3 regions of the Arthrobacter sp. CJL-S3 genome follow, and region 1 is predicted to be linked to each of the others. Evidence: predicted binding sites of a transcription regulator. Region 1 holds the regulator's gene; each other region holds the start of a gene.
The links. Region 1 encodes LexA, which represses DNA repair genes until DNA is damaged. Its sites were predicted from a motif close to TCGAACANNTGTTCGA; they were not measured.

Region 2: a site for LexA is predicted at 1,796-1,811, ahead of AC06G6_RS10840 (DUF6504 family protein). Genes of this name have one in related genera too.
Region 3: a site for LexA is predicted at 1,440-1,455, ahead of ruvA (Holliday junction branch migration protein RuvA). Genes of this name have one in related genera too.

What each region holds. Positions count from the first base shown of each region.
Region 1 is NZ_CM160046.1:1,500,721-1,503,962, reverse strand. Features, by position in the region: gene AC06G6_RS06735 (histidinol-phosphate transaminase) at 1-164, opposite strand, end outside; gene AC06G6_RS06730 (LysM peptidoglycan-binding domain-containing protein) at 221-673, opposite strand; gene lexA (transcriptional repressor LexA) at 1,034-1,783, shown strand; gene AC06G6_RS06720 (ATP-dependent DNA helicase) at 1,860-3,242, opposite strand, start outside.
Region 2 is NZ_CM160046.1:2,393,411-2,396,652, forward strand. Features, by position in the region: gene AC06G6_RS10835 (DNA polymerase III subunit alpha) at 1-1,421, opposite strand, end outside; gene AC06G6_RS10840 (DUF6504 family protein) at 1,418-1,750, opposite strand; gene AC06G6_RS10845 (hypothetical protein) at 1,893-2,279, shown strand; gene AC06G6_RS10850 (chorismate mutase) at 2,290-2,610, opposite strand; gene AC06G6_RS10855 (VOC family protein) at 2,631-3,053, shown strand; gene AC06G6_RS10860 (N-acetyltransferase family protein) at 3,060-3,242, opposite strand, start outside.
Region 3 is NZ_CM160046.1:2,375,412-2,378,653, forward strand. Features, by position in the region: gene ruvB (Holliday junction branch migration DNA helicase RuvB) at 1-746, opposite strand, end outside; gene ruvA (Holliday junction branch migration protein RuvA) at 739-1,386, opposite strand; gene ruvC (crossover junction endodeoxyribonuclease RuvC) at 1,493-2,071, opposite strand; gene AC06G6_RS10770 (YebC/PmpR family DNA-binding transcriptional regulator) at 2,068-2,823, opposite strand; gene pdxT (pyridoxal 5'-phosphate synthase glutaminase subunit PdxT) at 2,827-3,242, opposite strand, start outside.

The DNA of each region.
Region 1 (3,242 bases):
ACGGCCTCCGAGATGGCGGCGCGCACGTCGGCGGGAACACCATGAGTGTTCTCGTTGACATTGAGCAGGATGGGGACGTCCAGCTGCGGCGCGCCGTACGGCGTCAGTCCGCGCAGATTGGTCCGGAGGGGAAGTCGGTTCAGGCGCTCTAGCTGGTCAGTCACTGCACCAGTTTAAGTGAGACCGCGGCGGGCCCTGAAACTGTGACGGGTTGAACGGCTTACTTGGACGGGATGAAGAGCGCCTGGCCGGGAACGACGCGGGCGGCTTCGAGGTTGTTCAGCTGGATGATATCGGTGACAACGTCGCGGGGGTCCCGTTCCGGTGCCACGGATGCGGCGATCGCCCACAACGACTCACCGGGCTGCACCGTCACTGTCACCGTGGGGGTCAGCGACAGCCCGGCTGCGGACTCCGCCGCCTTGGCCGGGGCGTTGAGGAAGCCGCTGAGGGTAAGGATGAGCGCGGCCAGCAGGATCAGCGGCACCCCGATGAAGACAAAGCGCCCCCGCCGGGTGAGCCGCAGCGGCGCCTGCTTGGCCCGCTGCTTGCCAACGGCGCCCCGCTTGCTGGCCGTGCCCTGCCGGCCGGCGGACGCACCGCCGTCGGGCCGGCCGTACTCGCCGAATGCGTCGCGGCCGAAAGTGTCGTGAAACGCGCTTGATGCTGACATGAACTGAGCCCTCCTGGACCATACTGTGCCGCCCGGCGTACTCCACGTACTTGCCGCCAACCGGCCTAACCTTCGAACAAAGAACCGAACGTCATGCTGTGCCCGAACAGTGCCCCACCCTCAAAACAGAGAATGACTAGAACACATATTCGAACCTTGCTTGTTCTGTTTTAGCACTTATTAACGAACAATGTCGAGACTCGCTAGAACAAATGTTTGAAAAAGCCCTGCGGCTGGCCTACGTTTGAGTCAAAGAACAACCACTTCTGTAGTTGATCAGCAGGGTCTGACATTTCAGACCGGAAGTTCCCGGCAGCCGCAGCCACGGCAGCCGGGCGGAACGGAAAGGCGTTGGCGAACATGGCAGCACAAGCCACTGGCGGCAGGGCCACCCAGCGGGGCCCGCAGGCGGCCCGGCCACCCAAAAGCCTCACCGTCCGGCAAAAGAAGATCCTGGAAACGATCCAGCGCTCGGTCACGGACAACGGCTATCCGCCCTCGATGCGCGAGATCGGCGACACCGTCGGCCTGGCAAGCCTCTCCAGCGTCACCCACCAGCTCTCACAGCTGGAAAAACTCGGCTACCTGCGGCGCGACCCCAAGCGCCCCCGTGCCATGGAAGTGCTGATGCCGCTGACCCTCGACGAGGGAACGACGAAGATGTCCGGGGCTGAGAAGTCGGGCGGCCTGCGCACGGTCGGCGGATTGTCCGTGTCCGAACTGGCCAGCGCCACCGACACCGCCATGGTGCCGCTGGTGGGCCGCATCGCCGCCGGCGGCCCGATCCTGGCCGACCAGGTCGTCGAGGACGTGATGCCGCTGCCCCGCCAGCTCGTGGGCCACGGCGAGCTCTTTATGCTCAAGGTTGCGGGGGATTCGATGATCGACGCCGCCATCTGCGACGGTGACTGGGTGGTCGTGCGCCAGCAGGGCGACGCCGTCAACGGTGACATCGTCGCCGCGCTGCTGGACGACGAAGCGACAGTCAAGACGTTCCGCCAGCGCGACGGCCATACCTGGCTGCTGCCGCAGAACACCCAGTACGAGCCCATCCTCGGCGATCACGCCGTCATCATGGGCAAAGTCGTCTCGGTTCTGCGCTCCCTCTAGGACCGGTCAGCCGGCACGCCGACAGCTGCGAAGGGCCCCGCCCGCACCGGACGGGGCCCTTGGCGTTCCCGCCGGGCTACGTGGCGGGCTGCCTGGATTCCTTTGCGAGCCGCTCCAGGGCCGCGAGGGCGATCGCGGGGTCGGTGGTGGGCCAGAACGGCGGCAGGGCGGCGCGGAGGAATCCCCCGTACCGCTCGGTGGTGAGCCGTGAGTCGAGCACTGCCACCACTCCCCGGTCCGTTGTGGTGCGGATCAGGCGCCCGGCGCCCTGGGCCAGCCGGATGGCGGCGTGGGTCGCGGACACGCTCATGAAGCCGTTGCCGCCGGCCTGGGCCACCGCACGGGACCGGGCCGTCATCAGCGGATCGTCGGGCCGCGGGAACGGGATCCGGTCAATCACGACGAGACGGCATGAGGTCCCCGGCACGTCGACACCCTGCCACAGCGACATGGTGCCGAAGAGGCAGGTGTCCGGTTCGTCGGCGAACTGTTTCACCAGCGCGGTCATGGTCGAATCCCCCTGGCAGAGGATGCTCATGTCCAGCCGCGGCCGCAGCGCCTCGGCGGCGTCCTCGGCAGCGCGCCGGGACGAGAACAGGCACAGGGCCCCGCCGCCGGAGGCCCGGATCAGCTTCTCGAGCTCGTCGAGGGCCTCCGGGGACGTGCCACGGCCGGGTTTGGGCAGGTGCTTGGCCACATAGAGGATGCCCTGTTTCGGGTACTCGAAGGGCGAGCCGACGTCGACCCCGGTCCAGCTCGGGGCACCCGGTCCGACCAGGCCCAGGCCGGCGGCGGCCGGTTCGAACGCGGACCCGATCGCCAGGGTCGCCGAGGTCAGGATCACGGTGTGGTCCGCGAACAGGCCCTCGCGGAGCCGCCCGGCGACGCTGAGCGGGGCGATGTTGATCAGGGCCGGCGCGGACTCGTCGGGCTGGGAGTAACCCTGCTGCGGGTCGAAGGTGCTGTTGCGGGAGAACCAGACCACTTCGCGGTTTTCGCGGGCGGCGAGCAGCCGTTCGCAGAGCTCCAGGATCACCATAAGGCGGGAGCGCGCGAGCTGGCGGCCGCCGTCGGCGGTGTTGGCGCTGTCCCCCTTGGAGTCCGAGAGCGCCGCGCGGCAGGCGTCCCGCAACTGGTCCACGCAGTCCAGCTGTTCGCTGTTCAGGCCGTTGGGCATGAGGCCGCTGGGGACCCCTTCAATGGCAAGTTCGAGGTTGGACGCGGCGTTGTTCAGGGCGTCCACGGTGATGCCCGTGTTCTTCCGGGCCCCGGACGCGGCAACGTGCACCATCGCGACGGAGAGCTGGCCGGACACGGCGCCCGTCACCCGGTCCTGCAGCTCGTGGGCTTCATCGACCACCACAACGTCGTACTCCGGCAGGACCGCGAGGCCCTCGAAGGCGCTGACGGCCAGCATGGCGTGGTTGGTGACGACGACGTCGGCGTCCGCGGCGTTCTG
Region 2 (3,242 bases), 890 kb from region 1:
TCGCGCACGGCACCGCGAGCGCGGTAGCCGTTTTGCATGCTCATCAGCGTGACGCGCTCGGAGCCGAAGCGCTCAAAAATCCTCCGGTACACGTTGTGCCGTTCGGCGCTTTCGACGTCGATGTCGATGTCCGGCAGGGTGGCGCGGTCCCGGGAGAGGAAGCGTTCGAAGATCAGGTCGTGTTCCAGCGGGTTCACCTGGCTGACGTCGATCAGGTAGTTGACCAGGCTGGAGGCCCCCGAGCCGCGGGCCGCCGCCCGGACTCCCATGTCCAGGATCATCCGGGAAACCTCGGCGACGGTCAGGAAGTAGGCGGCGAAGCCCAGGCTGTCGATGATCCGCAGCTCGTGCCCCAGCCGCGAGCGCAGCTCCTCGGCGGGTTTGCCGGTGATCCCCGGGAACCGCCGGCTGATGCCTGCCTCACAGCGCTGGGTGAGCTCCGCCAGGGCGTCCCCGGCGATCCCGATGACCGAGGCTTCCGGGACGACGGGCTGTTTCCATCCCATGTCCGTCACCGGATCAATCCGGCACCGGTCCGCGAGCGCCTCGGTCTGCGCGGTCAGGTTCTTGAGGTCCGCGGCGCCGTATCCGGCGGCGTGCATGATCTCCTTGCCCAGCTGGAGCATCTGCTCCGCGGATTTGAGCCAGCCCTGCCCGTTGGGCTGGAGCAGCGGGGCGGCGGAGAGCTCGGGCAGCGATTTGAGGGTGCGGGCGGAATCCAGCACGTCCGCGGTGGCCGCTCCGTCCTCGGCGACATACCGCACGGCGTTGCTCAGCACGGCAGGAACCCCGTGTTCGGCGGCGAGCTTGAGCATCCGCACCGCGTGGGCGGTGCTGAGCGGTTCCCCGGGCGGGCTGAGCTGGCTGACCACCTCGGCGGCGACGGTTCCGGGCGGCATGGCATCGAGCCAGCGTTTGAACAGGGTGCGGGGGCGCAGGTAGCGTCTGCCGCCCATGGCACGACCGACGTCGGAGTCCGGGCCGATCAGCACGGTCAGCACCGGTTTGAGGGTTTCCGGGTGCAGGGTGCGGGAAGCCAGCTCGGCCCGGGTCACGGCGACGGGCACCGCTCCCCCGGCCTTGCCCGTGGTGCGGGCATGCGCATCCGAGATCAGCCGGCACAGCGCGCGGTAGCCGGCGCCGCTGTTGTTCCCGTGGGCCAGCACGACGACGCGTCCCCCCACCTGGGTGCGGAGGTCGCCGTCGTCGTCAAAGACCGCAAGGTCCACGCCGACGATGGGATCCAGCCCCGCGGCCATGCAGGCCTTCAGGTGTTTGACCGTCCCGTAGAGGCCGTCGCGGTCCGTGCAGGCGAGCGCCGTCGCCCCGTCCGCGGCCGCGGCGGCGGCCAGCTCCTCCGGCCAGGAGACCCCGTAGTGGGCGCTGAAGGCGGTGGAGACATGGAGATGGGTGAAACTCATGCCGATTCGGGTTTCCGGACGGGAAGCAGGCCATCGTGGATCCGCAGCAGGCGCCAGCGTCCGCTGCCCACATGCCGGGTCAGGTCAAGGGTGAGGCTTTCCTGGCCGGGGGAATCTGCCCGGCGCACCTGGACCCGCCAGATCTCATGGTCCACCAGGCCCGGGCCGCTCCCCAGGGGTGCGCGCTGCTCTTCCGCCCACCATTGGCGCCGCTCGTACCAGCGGACCGGTTCCGCACAGACGGTGTAGTGGTGGCCGGCCCAGTCGAGTTCCAGGGGCTGGCCGGAGGGTGCGCAGACGACGTCCACCGACTCGCTGAACATGCCCATCGCGCCTCCCTGCCCACACCATCTGTAAAGCTCACCAGTAACTATTCGAACACATATTCGAACAACTCCAGTCTACGACGGTGCCGGGGCAAAACCTAGATCGGGGGTGGACGGACGCAGGCACAGGTAGCAGGATTGAGCCATGAGCTCCCATAACGCACTTCTCAAGCACGTAAGCATCGCCGCCGAGGACAAGTCCTTGGTGGCGAAGTTCGATATAGACGGAAATATCCCCGGTCAGGGCGCCTACGTTGTGGGGCTAGTGGCAGCAACCCCGGATCACTCCCACCAGCGACGAATGGGGATCGAGTTCATGAACGGGGAGGCCGTGTCCTTCTACTGCTTCAGCCACGACGGCACGGAGGAAAACTTTGACCTCAAGGGCGTGGAGCACTCCGGCAACACCATCACCGGGTACTTCCCGATCAGCACCATCATGGGCCTGGCCAAGGGCCACCTCATGACGGCGTTCAGCGACTGCGACGGCCGCGACTACCAGGCGAACGTCCCGGTGGAGGAATCCCTCTAGGCTCCCGGGCCTAGGAGCTGGCTTTGTAGACTTCCAGTTCGAGCGTGATGAAGGCGTCGATCATGGCCCGGTAGGTCTTCTCAACGAGTTCGACGTCGATGTCCTTCTGTTCCGCCGTGGCGCGGACGTGCTCGATAACCCGCTCCACGCGGCCGGGGGCACGGACCTCGGCGCTATCGGACTTCAGGGTTCCGGCGATCCGGATCAGGCGCTCGCGGCGTCCGATCAGCGACACGATCTGCTCGTCCACCTCGTCAACAGCCACCCGCACGGCGGCGAGCTGTTCCCGGTCGGCCTTGGCAGCTTTGTCGTTTTCGTGATTTGTGGACATGTCAATGACAGTATCGAAAGATGCAGCCACGAGTCGATTTAATTTCCCTGGGCGTCCGCAGTGTTGACGCCTCCCGCAGTTTCTATGTCGACGGTCTGGGCTGGCCCGTGCACCGGGAAGTCCGCGGCGAGGTCCTCTTCATCCAGGCCAATCACGGCCTGATCCTCTCGCTCTGGGACGCCGGGCAGATGCAGGCCGAAGCCGCCACTGATCCCCCCGCCGGCCGCCCCTGCATCACGCTGAGCCACAACCTGGCCAGCGCGGCGGAAGTCGACCGGGTGATGGCGGAGGCGCAGGCGGCCGGGGCGGAAATCGTCGCCAGGCCGAAGACGCAGTCCTGGGGCGGTTACACCGGCTACTTCGCCGATCCCGACGGCTACCGCTGGGAAGTGGCGTTCAATCCCGGCTGGGCGGTCGACGGCGGCGGCAACGTGACGCTCTGACGGCAGCTAGCGAAGAGACACCGAAAGCCGGCGTTCCAACAGCGGCGGGTCAAAGCGGGCATCCTGCTTGGTTTCTCCGTCCTGGCACCAGCCATGTCTTTCGTAAAAGCGCATGGCGCGGTCGTTGCCGTCAGCGACCCAGAGATATGCACTTTCGTATCCCATGGCCCGAAGGCCGCCCATCGACGC
Region 3 (3,242 bases), 870 kb from region 1:
GCCGCGGAGGCGGCGCGGGCGTCGATCTGCTCTATACCGTGCACCAGCGCCCAGTCGCGAACCCGGCGCAGGAGCCGGTTGGCGATGCGGGGCGTGCCGCGGGATCGGCCGGCGATTTCGCTGAAGCCGGCGGAGTTGACCTTGAGGTCCAGGAGTCCGGCGGAGCGCCGGAGAACGAGCTCCAGTTCGGCCACGGAGTAGAACTCGAGGTGGCCGGTGAAGCCGAAGCGGTCCCGGAGCGGTCCGGGGAGCAGGCCGGCCCGGGTCGTGGCGCCCACCAGGGTGAAGGGCGGCAGTTCCAGCGGGATGGCGGTGGCGCCGGCACCCTTGCCGACGACAATGTCGACCCGGAAGTCCTCCATTGCCATGTACAGCATTTCCTCGGCCGGCCGGGACATCCGGTGGATCTCGTCGAGGAAGAGCACTTCACCCTCGGACAGCGAGGACAGGATGGCCGCCAGGTCCCCGGCGTGCTGGATGGCGGGGCCGCTGCTGATCCGCAGCGGGGCGTTCATCTCGGCGGCGATGATCATGGACAGCGTGGTTTTGCCCAGCCCGGGAGGGCCCGAGAGCAGGACGTGGTCGGCGCTGCGGCCGCGCATGCGCGAGGCCTCCAGTACGAGGGAGAGCTGGCGGCGGACCCGGTGCTGGCCGACGAAGTCGTGCAGGTTCTTGGGCCTGAGGGCGGCTTCGATGACCCGCTCCTCCGGCTCCTCTCCCCCGGCGACAACCGACGGCTCAGCCACGGGCGCCTACCCTGTTCCCGGCGCGGGCGCCGTCCTGGCCAAGCCAGCGGAGGGTGGCGCGCAGGATCTCGGCGACGTTGCCCTTCTCGGCGAGTTCGGGGGAATCAGCCAGGGATTTGTCGATGCTGGACGTGGCGTCCTTCTCGGACCAGCCCAGGCTCGTCATGGCGGCGACGACCTGCGGCTTCCAGACCGCTTCGGAGGAGGCGGCCGGGGCCGGGGCACCTGCCGCGGTTCCGAGCGGCACGAGCTTTCCGGCCAGCTCCAGCACGATCCGGCCGGCGACCTTGGGGCCGATGCCGGGCACCTTTGTGAATGCCTTGCCGTCGCCGGAGTGCGCGGCGACCCGGATCGCTTCGGGCTCGTGTACGGCCAGGACGGCCAGCGCCAGCCGGGGCCCGACGCCGCTGACGCTGAGCAGGATATCGAAGACTTCGCGTTCGTCGTCGCTGCCGAAGCCGAACAGGGTGAGGGAATCCTCGCGGACGATCAGGGAGGTGAAGAGCTTCCCTTCCTCGCCGGTGCGGAGCCTGCTGAGGGTTTGCGGGGTGGCGTTTACGCTCATGCCGGCGCCGTTGAGGTCGATCACGGCGGAGGACAGGCCGACGTGCGCTACGGTTCCGCGGAGAAAACTGATCAAAGCCGGGCTCCTGAAAATTCAGCTGAAAGAGAGAACCGGGAAGACCCGGCTATCCGAACATATCTACGAATACCCTATCAAGTGCTGCGCCCGGAAAGCCGGACATTCAGCGTGCACGGCGCGCTTTGGCCTCCGCGTCCGCCCAGGCCCGCTGGGCCGGGGTCAGGGACAGGCTGCCCGGTCCCGTCGTGGAAACAACGGCGCCGCTCCCGGCCCGCCAGGCGTGGGTGATGGCCAGGGCGAGGGCGTCGGCGGCGTCGGCCGGCCGGGGCGGGGCGTCGAGCCGGAGAATCTTGGTGACCAGCTTGGTGACCGCATCCTTGTTCGAGGTACCGCTGCCGGTGACGGCGGCTTTCACCTCGGACGGGGTGTGCAGGGCCACCGGGATTCCGCGGCGTGCGGCGGCGGCGATCACGACGCCGGATGCCTGCGCGACGCCCATCACGGTGCTGACGTTGAGCTGCGAGAAGACGCGTTCGACGGCGAGGACGTGCGGTTCGTACTTGTCGAGCCACTCGTCGATGGAGGTGGCGATGACCAGCAGACGCTGGTCCAGGCTTTCCTCCGGGGAGGTTCCGACGACGCCGAACGCCACCATGGTGGCGCGGCGGTTCTTCTCGACGTCCACGACGCCGATCCCGCAGCGGGTGAGGCCCGGATCGACGCCGAGGACGCGGAGGGTCACTCGGATTCCAGTGCGGCCTGCACTTCGTCGCTGAGGTCGGCGTTGCTGTAGACGTTCTGGACGTCGTCGAGTTCCTCGAGGGCGTCGACGAGCTTCAGGAACTTCTTGGCGGCGTCGAGATCCAGCGGGACCTGCATGGACGGGACAAACTCTGCCTCGTCGGTGTCGTACTCCATCCCGGCTTCCTTGAGCGCATCGCGGATGGCCTGGAGGTCGGTCGGTTCGGAGTGGACCTCGAAGCTGTCGCCGTTGTCCTTGACTTCCTCGGCGCCGGCGTCGAGGACTGCCATCAGGACATCGTCCTCGGTCAGGCCGTTCTTCGGCAGCGAAACAACGCCCTTGCGGGAGAAGAGGTAGCTCACCGAACCGGGGTCGGCGATAGTGCCGCCGTTGCGGGAGATGGCGAGCCGGACCTCAGAGGCTGCACGGTTCTTGTTGTCCGTAAGGCATTCGATCAGCAGTGCGGAGCCCTGCGGTCCGCGGCATTCGTACATGATCTCGGTGTAGTCCACGACTTCGCCGGTGAGGCCGGCGCCGCGCTTGATGGCGCGGTCGATGTTGTCAGCGGGGACCGAGGTTTTCTTGGCCTTGGTGACGGCGAGTTCCAGGCCCGGGTTGCCGGCAAGGTCCGGGCCGCCCATGCGTGCGGCAACTTCGATGTTCTTGATCAGCTTGGCGAACGACTTGGCCCGGCGGCTGTCGAGGATGGCCTTCTTGTGCTTGGTCGTCGCCCATTTGGAGTGGCCTGACATGCTTTACGCTTCTCCTCTGATCATTCGGATAAACAATTCGTGCACGCGCTTCTCCCCCGTGACTTCCGGGTGGAAGGAGGTGGCCAGCAGCTTGCCGGCACGCACTGCAACAATTCTAGCCGTCCCGGCCAGCGCCTCGGGGTGGGAGGCCTTGGACGGTTCCACGGTGGCGAGGACCTCCACGCCGGCGCCGACGCGTTCCACCCAGGGTCCGCGGATGAAGACCGCGTGGACAGGGGCGACGCCGTCGGCGGTGGCGCTGAAGTCGAGGCCCTTGAAATCGAGGTCCGTTTCGAAGGATTCGCGCTGCCGGCCGAAGGCATTCCGGCGCACCGTGATGTCCAGTCCGCCGAAGGTCTGCTGGGGGTTGCCGGCGAGGTCCTTGGCGGGGTCGGTGATCTCCTCCGCGAGGAGGATCA